One region of the Erwinia persicina genome, then DNA from elsewhere that is predicted to be linked to it. Evidence: predicted binding sites of a transcription regulator. Region 1 holds the regulator's gene; each other region holds the start of a gene.
What was found. The regulator PurR, encoded in region 1, represses purine synthesis genes. The targets are predictions, from matches to a motif close to CANGCAAACGTTTGCNTG.
Positions count from the first base shown of each region.

Region 1 (3,281 bases):
AGCCGAAAAATCGCTGCCAGTAAAAAAGCCGATAAAAAGCATTATGGTCGCGATCGCGCCGGGCGCAAAGTGGCGCAACGCAACGAAGCGCAGCTTTCTGCCCCACTCAAACTGAGTAAAGCCCACCGCGCCCGCTATCAAAAAGCGCGCGAGACGGCGATGACAAAATTGATGGGCCAACTGGGTAAACCTTATCAGTGGGGGGGAACCTCACCGAAAACCGGATTCGACTGTAGCGGGCTGGTCTGGTACGCCTATAAAGATCTGGTGAAGTTTAAGATCCCCCGGACAGCAAATGAAATGTACCACCTGCGTGATGCGGCCTCCATTAAGCGTGACGAGCTGGAAAAAGGCGATCTGGTCTTCTTCCGCATCAATGGACGCGGTACGGCTGACCATGTCGGTGTCTATCTGGGTGGAGGCAAATTTATTCAGTCGCCACGTACCGGTAAAGATATCCAGGTGAGCGCATTAAGTGAAGATTACTGGCAGGAGCATTATATTGGTGCACGCCGCGTGATGACGCCTAAAACCATTCGCTAGCGGGACGGTATGGGAGGAGACGCCTCCTCCCGATAAACTCAGTGCATGACAGCAGTAAAGCTAAACGCAATAATCATCAGCAGTGACCCAACAACCGCCAGAGCCGTCATCTTCATATCAGTGTTCATTTGTTCTCCTTAATAACCCTGCTATTAGTAAGCCAACAGATTTTCCCATACTTGCCCGTAAAAATCTCGTTTTCTGCGCGCAGCCTTGTTAGAATTATTTCTTTCCGTTGCGCAACACGCCCGGAAACGTTTCAAGTCAGCGCTGCATGTCACTCTACGGATGATTTTACCCCTTCCTACCCCTTTTGAGACGGCACCCCAGTTCATTCTCGTCGGCAGGAATGGCGGCGCGCAGGCAAACGTTTAACCCATTTGTTATCAGTACGTTAGTGATAGCCCCAGGAGTACGATTTTAATGGCAACAATTAAGGATGTGGCAAAGCGCGCCGGTGTCTCCACCACCACGGTGTCCCATGTCATCAACAAAACGCGCTTTGTAGCCGAAGAGACGCGCGAAGCGGTATGGGCGGCAATTAAAGAATTACATTACTCGCCCAGTGCCGTTGCCCGCAGTCTTAAGGTAAACCACACCAAAACCATTGGGCTTCTGGCCACGTCCAGTGAGGCCCCCTATTTTGCCGAAATCATTGAAGCGATTGAAAATCGCTGCTTTGCCAAAGGCTATACGCTGATCCTGGGCAACGCGCACAACGATCTGCAAAAGCAACAGGCCTATCTGTCGATGATGGCTCAGAAGCGTGTCGACGGCCTGCTGGTCATGTGCTCAGAATATCCTGACACCCTGATTGCTATGCTGGAAGACAACCGTAACATTCCCATGGTGGTCATGGACTGGGGCGAGTCGCGCGGAGACTTTACCGATACCGTGCTTGATAACGCCTTTGAAGGCGGCTATCTGGCGGGGCGTTACCTCATCGAACGCGGCCATCGTGATATCGGCGCAATCCCGGGACAGCTGGAACGCAATACCGGTGGCGGCCGCCATGCGGGCTTCCTGAAAGCGCTGGCTGAAGCCGGGATTACCCTGCGTGATGAATGGCTGGTGCAGGGGGACTTTGAACCGGAATCAGGCTATCGCGCCATGCAGCAGATCCTGTCACAGAAACAGCGTCCAACAGCGATTTTCTGTGGTGGGGATATTATGGCGATGGGGGCGATTTGCGCAGCAGATGAGATGGGTTTGCGCGTCCCGCAGGATATTTCGGTGATCGGTTATGACAATGTGCGCAACGCCCGTTACTTCACCCCGGCGCTGACGACCGTACACCAGCCAAAAGAGCGTCTGGGGGAAACAGCCTTTGATATGCTGCTTGACCGCATCACCAGCAAACGTGAAGAGCAGCAGACCATTGAAGTGCATCCTTCACTGATCGAACGCCGCTCCGTTGCCGACGGCCCCTTCCGGGACTATCGCCGTTAATGTCCGCGCATCAGCTCCCGGGCTGCTCACTCAGCCATTCTGCATTCAGCGTTTCGGTATTGCCAAGATAGGCAAGCAGCCAGTTCAGCGCCGGTGAGGCGCTGTGTTCAGACCAGCTGAGGTAGCAGGGACTGTCGGGAAACGGCGAGGCCAGCGTCAGCTCACCCAGCACCTGCTGTTGCAGCCAGGGCTGGGCGAAGTGCCCCGGCACCATCCCGACGCACAGTCCGGCACGCAGGCAGTCGAACGCACTTTCCCAGTCCGGCACCACCAGCCGCCGCTGATTGTCCAGCGTCCAGGTTGTCCGCTTCGGTAGTGCCCGCGAGGTATCCTCCAGCACCAGCGAGGGCCACTCGCGGATCAGGGCTTCACTCAGCGCGCCCTCGTAACGATGCAGCGGATGCCGGGACTGTACTACGCAGCGCCAGTTCAGACTGCCCATATCGCGAAAGGCAAAACGCCCCCGAACGGGAATGGCCTGAGTTGCGCCTATTGCCACGTCCACGCGACCGTCAGCCAGCGCATCCCAGACGCCGTTAAACACCTCCGGCATGATATGCAACTCCATGTCCGGAAAATGGCGGTAGAAATCCACCACCAGCTGCCGCGTGCGCGCCGGGCGTACAATGCGGTCCACCGCAATGTTAATCTGCCCGCGCCAGCCGTTTGCCACCTGCTGACAGCGGGTGCGAGTGGCAAGCATTTTTTTGATAACAGCCCGCCCCTCTTCACTGAATACGCGACCCGCTTCGGTCAATACCACATCGCGATGCCGGCGTTCGAACAGACTGACGGCCAGCCACTCTTCGAGTTGTCGAACGGTATAACTGACCGCAGATGGCACGCGATGAAGCTCTGCTGCAGCGGCGGTAAAGCTGCCCGTTCTGGCGACGGCGTCAACCACTTCAAGAGAATATTCAGACCACATAAGTTGCCTTCAAATTATTTCACTGCAAGAGACGAATAATAGCGTTTCACAGCTCATCAGGCACGGGATTACACTGCGCACGTAAAAAAATTGTCTAATAAGAGTTAAAAAATCATGCGTTCCAAAGGATTTATGTTTTATCTGGCCATACTGAGTATGTTGGGTTTTCTTGCCACGGATATGTACCTCCCCGCTTTTGGCGTGATGCAACAGGATCTGGGCACTGAAGCGGGCGCCATCAGCGCCAGCCTGAGTATCTTCCTTGCCGGTTTTGCCTGTGCGCAGCTGGTCTGGGGGCCGCTCTCTGACCGCATCGGTCGTAAGCCCGTGCTGGTCATGGGGCTCAGCCTGTTTGCCGTTG
Region 1 covers NZ_CP082141.1:2,632,604-2,635,884, forward strand. Annotated here, with positions in the region: gene K6L24_RS11910 (C40 family peptidase) at 1-543, shown strand, start outside; gene cydH (cytochrome bd-I oxidase subunit CydH) at 582-671, opposite strand; gene purR (HTH-type transcriptional repressor PurR) at 967-1,992, shown strand; gene punR (DNA-binding transcriptional activator PunR) at 2,003-2,920, opposite strand; gene punC (purine nucleoside transporter PunC) at 3,035-3,281, shown strand, end outside.

Region 2 (3,281 bases), 1.2 Mb from region 1:
TGGTGCCTCCGCACCCGATATTCTGGTGCAGCAGGTCATCCAGCGTCTCAATGAACTCGGCGGTGTTGATGCCATCGAACTGATTGGGCGTGAAGAGAATATCGTGTTTGAAGTGCCGAAAGAACTGCGCGTAGAGGTAAAGCAGATCACCTGAGGGCGGCTATCTTACTTGCTATTTTGAAGCTGGGCAGTGCTCACACTCCTCACGTACTACGTGTACGCTCCGGGTGTTGTGCGCTGTCCTTGTTCAAACTCGCTGCGCCGATGACGCCACGTTACGCCTGCCATGCTTAATCATTTCCTTTCCCCAATCCTGACGAAATCTGTTTTACTGATAATCCTCACGCGCTGGCGTAAAATTCTTATTATCCGTTTTTAGTTGTGGCGCAGAAGTTAACCGCTGGTTAATCTGGATGCGTTGTGCATGCATAGAAATCTGTCAGGAATGAATAAATATGAGTAATGCAGCAATCCGTATCGCCATTGTGGGTGCCTCCGGGCGCATGGGACGCCAGTTAATCCAGGCGACGGTACAGGCTGAAGGGGCGTGTCTGGGAGCCGCGCTGGTGCGTTCAGCATCTTCCCTCGTAGGCGCTGATGCGGGCGAGCTGGCCGGTTGTGGCGTGCTGGGCGTGAACATCACCGATAACCTTGATGCGGTCGTGAATGACTTTGATGTACTGGTCGACTTTACCCGTCCTGAGGCTTCACTGCATTATCTGGACTTTTGCCGCCAGCATAAAAAAGCGATGGTGATTGGAACGACGGGGTTTGATGAGGCGGGTAAGGCGGCCATCAAAGCCGCCTCAGCGGATACCGCTATCGTATTTGCCGCTAACTTTAGCGTTGGCGTTAACCTGGTGCTGAAGCTGCTGGAGAAAGCAGCCAAAGTGATGGGTGACTATGCGGATATCGAAATTATTGAAGCGCACCATCGTCACAAAGTGGATGCGCCCTCAGGCACGGCGCTGGCGATGGGGGAGGCGATAGCAGACGCCATGAACTGGAACCTGAATGAGCATGCGGTCTATGCCCGTGAAGGCCACACTGGTGAACGCGAGGCACAGACCATTGGTTTTGCCACTGTGCGTGCCGGTGACATCGTCGGTGAGCATACGGCGATGTTTGCAGATGTGGGTGAGCGAGTAGAGATAACCCATAAGGCTTCAAGCCGTATGACCTTTGCGAATGGTGCGGTTCGTGCGGCAGTATGGTTGAAGGCGCATAAAGTTGGTCTTTATGACATGCGAAATGTGCTTAATCTTGATGATTTATAAGTGTTGTGTACCATCGTGATGTGGTTATTTCAATCATAACTATTTGATTGGAAGGGCAATAATTTTATTGCCCTTTTTGTTTTTTGTAAAAATACGGCTTTTAAGTTTTCCGTGCATCTTAACTGATTTAATATCTTCTTTTTCGCATTTATTTCCTCTCTTCCTGTCTGTTTTTGACCACTTGGTCTGGTTTTTACCATTAACCGCCATGAAATAATTTACACCGAGGCAGGCAACCGATTTTATCACCAGGATATGTGGTGGTTTTAGGGTAAATGTTCCTGTTTTATCCTCAGTTAGTTAAAAATGACAGAAAAAGTGCCTCGCAGGGTAGACAACAGCGGGGGCGATCATTAGAATGCGCGCAATTTGCCAAAAACTGAGCAGTCAGGCAGTTTTTGCATTGATTTTGGGGTCATTCCTGAATTAATATGCAGATATTGTGACTGTTTATTCCCCTGGAGGATGTTTTGATTAAGTCAGCGCTATTGGTTCTGGAAGACGGAACCCAATTCCACGGTCGGGCCATCGGGGCTACCGGATCGGCAGTGGGAGAAGTTGTTTTCAACACGTCAATGACCGGTTATCAAGAAATCCTCACTGATCCTTCCTATTCCCGCCAGATCGTCACTCTTACTTATCCCCATATCGGCAATGTCGGCACCAACGCCGCTGACGCAGAATCCACTCAGGTACACGCACAGGGTTTAGTTATCCGCGACCTGCCGTTGATTGCCAGCAACTACCGCAATGAAGAAGGCCTGTCGGACTATCTGACGCGCCACAACATTGTCGCTATTGCCGATATCGATACACGCAAGCTGACTCGTCTGCTGCGTGAAAAAGGGGCTCAGAATGGCTGCATTATCGCCGGAGACGCGCCGGATGCGGCAGAGGCGCTGGCCAAAGCAAAAGCGTTCCCGGGTCTGAAGGGTATGGACCTGGCGAAAGAAGTGACCGTGGCCCAGCCTTACAGCTGGCAGCAGGGTAGCTGGACGCTGGAAGGCGAACTGCCGGCACCTGCAGCGGCGGCCGATCTGCCCTTCCACGTGGTGGCTTACGACTACGGCGTGAAGCGCAATATTCTGCGCATGCTGGTGGATCGCGGCTGCCGCCTGACGGTCGTTCCTGCGCAGACCTCTGCTGAGGACGTTCTGAAGCTGAACCCGGATGGTGTTTTCCTCTCGAATGGTCCCGGCGACCCGGAGCCATGCGATTATGCCATTACTGCGATCAAACGCCTGCTGGAAACCGATATTCCGGTGTTTGGTATCTGTCTGGGCCATCAGCTACTGGCTCTGGCCAGCGGTGCAAAAACGGTGAAGATGAAGCTCGGCCACCACGGCGGTAACCACCCGGTGAAAGATCACGACAACAACACCGTGATGATCACCGCCCAGAACCATGGTTTTGCGGTGGATGACAGCAACCTGCCGGCAAACCTGCGCGTGACCCATACCTCGCTCTTTGATCATACGGTTCAGGGTATTCACCGCACCGATAAAGCTGCCTTCAGCTTCCAGGGCCATCCGGAAGCCAGCCCGGGTCCGCACGATGCTGCCCCGTTGTTCGATCACTTTATCGAACTGATTAAAGCCGCGAAATAAGATCGGGAGAGAAAGAGAATGCCAAAACGTACAGACATAAAAAGTATCCTGATCCTGGGCGCTGGCCCGATTGTCATCGGCCAGGCCTGCGAATTCGACTACTCCGGTGCCCAGGCCTGTAAGGCGCTGCGTGAAGAGGGTTACCGCGTTATTCTGGTGAACTCTAACCCGGCCACCATCATGACCGACCCGGACATGGCCGATGCAACCTATATTGAGCCGATTCACTGGGAAGTGGTGCGGAAGATCATCGAAAAAGAGCGCCCGGATGCAGTATTGCCGACCATGGGCGGCCAGACGGCGCTGAACTGTGCGTTAGAATTAGAGCGCCAGGGCGTGCTGGAAGAGTTTGGCGTAACCATGATTGGTGCTACCGCTGACGCGATTGATAAAGCCG
Region 2 covers NZ_CP082141.1:3,858,378-3,861,658, reverse strand. Annotated here, with positions in the region: gene ispH (4-hydroxy-3-methylbut-2-enyl diphosphate reductase) at 1-154, shown strand, start outside; gene dapB (4-hydroxy-tetrahydrodipicolinate reductase) at 456-1,277, shown strand; gene carA (glutamine-hydrolyzing carbamoyl-phosphate synthase small subunit) at 1,748-2,884, shown strand; gene carB (carbamoyl-phosphate synthase large subunit) at 2,903-3,281, shown strand, end outside.
Region 2: the regulator PurR is predicted to act here: its motif matches at 1,507-1,524, upstream of carA (glutamine-hydrolyzing carbamoyl-phosphate synthase small subunit).

Region 3 (3,281 bases), 1.9 Mb from region 1:
TGATGTGGGCTCAGGGAAAACGCTGGTTGCGGCGCTGGCCGCGCTGAATGTCATTGCCTTTGGCAAACAGGTGGCGCTGATGGCCCCCACTGAGCTGCTGGCCGAACAGCACGCGAATAACTTTCGTCAGTGGTTCGCTCCGCTGGGGCTGGAAGTCGGCTGGCTGGCGGGTAAGCAAAAAGGCAAAGCCCGTATCGCTCAGCAGGAGGCCATTGCCAGCGGCCAGGTTTCGATGATTGTTGGCACTCATGCAATTTTCCAGGAGCAGGTGCAGTTTAACGGCCTGGCGCTGGTCATTATCGATGAGCAGCACCGCTTTGGCGTCCACCAGCGTCTGGCGCTGTGGGAAAAAGGCGAGGAGCAGGGTTTCCATCCGCATCAGCTGATTATGACTGCGACGCCCATCCCCCGTACCCTGGCGATGACCGCCTATGCAGACCTGGATACCTCCACCATCGATGAAATGCCGCCGGGCCGCACGCCAGTGACTACCGTGGCGATCCCGGATACGCGCCGGGCCGATATCATTGCCAGAGTGAAACAGGCCTGTGGCAGCGAAGGCCGCCAGGCCTACTGGGTGTGTACGCTGATTGAGGAGTCTGAGTTGCTGGAAGCGCAGGCGGCAGAGGCCACCTGGGAAGAGCTGAAACTGGCCCTGCCCGAGCTGAATATCGGGCTGGTACATGGCCGCATGAAACCACAGGAAAAACAGGCCGTGATGCAGGCCTTTAAACAGGGTGATATTCACCTGTTAATTGCCACCACGGTTATTGAAGTCGGCGTGGATGTTCCCAATGCCAGCCTGATGATTATTGAGAACCCGGAGCGCCTGGGCCTGGCACAGCTGCACCAGCTGCGCGGCCGCGTCGGCCGCGGGGCGATCGCCTCTCACTGCGTGCTGCTGTATAAAGCACCGCTGAGTAAAACGGCTCAGAAGCGCTTACAGGTACTGCGCGACAGCAACGATGGTTTCGTGATTGCCCAGTGCGATCTTGAAATTCGCGGTCCGGGCGAGCTGCTCGGCACCCGACAGACCGGGAATGCCGAGTTCAAAGTGGCCGATCTGCTGCGCGACCAGGCGATGATCCCTGAAGTCCAGCGCGTGGCGCGTCATATCCACCAGCACTATCCTGAGCAGGCCGTCGCACTGATTGAACGCTGGCTGCCGGAAACCGAACGCTACACCAACGCCTGATCCGACGGGTTGTTCACGTCGCGCGAATAAAGTCGGCAGCAAAGCGCTGCACCAGACGGATCAGCTCGTCTTTATCCTGCCGTGGCCACTGGCTGAGATACCGCTGACAGTGGCGTTCACGCACCACATCCACACGCTGAATTATCTCTTTTTCCGCAGGGGCGACGACGGTTTCCTGCACGCACCGATCTTTTTCGCCTTTCTGGCGTACAACCAGCCCAGTCCGATCCGTTTTGCCACCGGTACAGGCTGCCGGTACAGGGAAAAAGGCCAGACGATGGCAAACGATTGCTTTTGCGCTAAAGAAGATTAAAATCGCCCCTTTATTGCCCCCGGGAAACCTGAAGATGTCCGTTAAAACCCAAGATGCTGCCACCGACCGTAGCCCTGTTGCTACCGCCAAAAGCGAACTGATTTACCGCCTCGAAGATCGCCCGCCATTACCACAAACCCTGTTTGCAGCCTGTCAGCATCTGCTGGCGATGTTTGTGGCGGTCATCACCCCTGCCCTGCTGATTTGTCAGGCCCTGGGTCTGCCCGCGCAGGACACGCAGCACATTATCAGCATGTCGCTTTTTGCCTCCGGCGTGGCGTCGGTTTTGCAGATAAAAACCTGGGGGCCGGTGGGTTCCGGCCTGCTGTCGATTCAGGGTACCAGCTTCAACTTTGTCACCCCGCTAATCATGGGTGGCCTGGCGCTGAAAAATGGCGGCGCAGACGTACCCACCATGATGGCGGCCCTGTTCGGCACGCTGATGCTGGCTTCCTGCACGGAAATGGCGCTGTCGCGCGTGCTGCATCTGGCGCGCCGGGTCATTACCCCGCTGGTGTCCGGGATTGTAGTAATGATCATCGGTCTGTCACTGATTCAGGTCGGCCTGACGTCCATCGGCGGTGGCTTTGCCGCGATGAACGATCACACCTTCGGGGCGCCAAAAAACCTGCTGCTGGCCGGTGTGGTGCTGGCGGTGATCATTCTGCTGAACCGCCAGCGTAATGCTTACCTGCGCGTGGCCTCCCTGGTGATCGCGATGGCGGTAGGATACCTGCTGGCCTGGGCCATGGGCATGCTGCCGGAAAATACGTCACCCGCGAATACCGCGCTGATCACCCTTCCTGTGCCCTTTTATTACGGACTGGGCATCGACTGGAACCTGCTGATCCCTCTGATGCTGGTGTTTATGGTCACCTCGCTGGAAACCATTGGTGATATCACTGCCACCTCTGATGTCTCCGAGCAGCCGGTCAGCGGCCCGGTTTATATGAAACGCCTGAAAGGCGGCGTGCTGGCCAACGGCCTGAATTCGTTTGTTTCCGCACTGTTTAATACCTTCCCTAACTCCTGCTTCGGCCAGAACAACGGTGTGATCCAGTTAACCGGCGTGGCCAGCCGCTACGTGGGCTTTGTTGTCTCGCTGATGCTGATTGTGCTGGGGCTGTTCCCGGCGGTGAGTGGCTTCGTGCAACATATTCCTGAACCGGTACTCGGCGGTGCAACGATTGTCATGTTCGGTACCATCGCCGCGTCCGGCGTGCGAATTGTGTCGCGTGAGCCGCTTAACCGCCGCGCCATCATGATTATTGCGCTGTCACTGGCCGTCGGCCTTGGCGTGTCGCAGCAGCCGCTGATACTGCAATTTGCCCCTGACTGGCTTAAAACGCTGCTCTCCTCCGGCATTGCCGCCGGGGGTATCACTGCGATCATTCTGAATCTGGTGTTCCCGCAGGAAAAATAAACCGGTTCCTGCCATTCTGGAGACGTGTGGAAATTTCACCCGGTCGCCGCATGCAGGTTGAGATGCGGCGATAAATCAGGCATAACAAGCCATTACCAGAATTCATAGGGATGGATACGATGAAGTTTCTCGGAAAAGTTTTGCTCACGCTGCTGCTGTTTCTACTGCTGGTGGTCGTGGCCCTGTATGTTTTGCTGCAGACTCAGTGGGGCGCGGGCTGGATCGGTCGCCAGGTCAGCGCCGACAGCGATTATCAGCTGTCACTCAGTAAAATGGAGCATAACTTTTCTGATCCCAGTCATCTGCTGTTGAATAACGTTTCCTTTGGCCGTAAAGGTCAGCCCGCCACG
Region 3 covers NZ_CP082141.1:4,576,771-4,580,051, forward strand. Annotated here, with positions in the region: gene recG (ATP-dependent DNA helicase RecG) at 1-1,195, shown strand, start outside; gene K6L24_RS21170 (hypothetical protein) at 1,209-1,376, opposite strand; gene K6L24_RS21175 (nucleobase:cation symporter-2 family protein) at 1,543-2,931, shown strand; gene K6L24_RS21180 (AsmA family protein) at 3,051-3,281, shown strand, end outside.
Region 3: the regulator PurR is predicted to act here: its motif matches at 1,473-1,490, upstream of K6L24_RS21175 (nucleobase:cation symporter-2 family protein).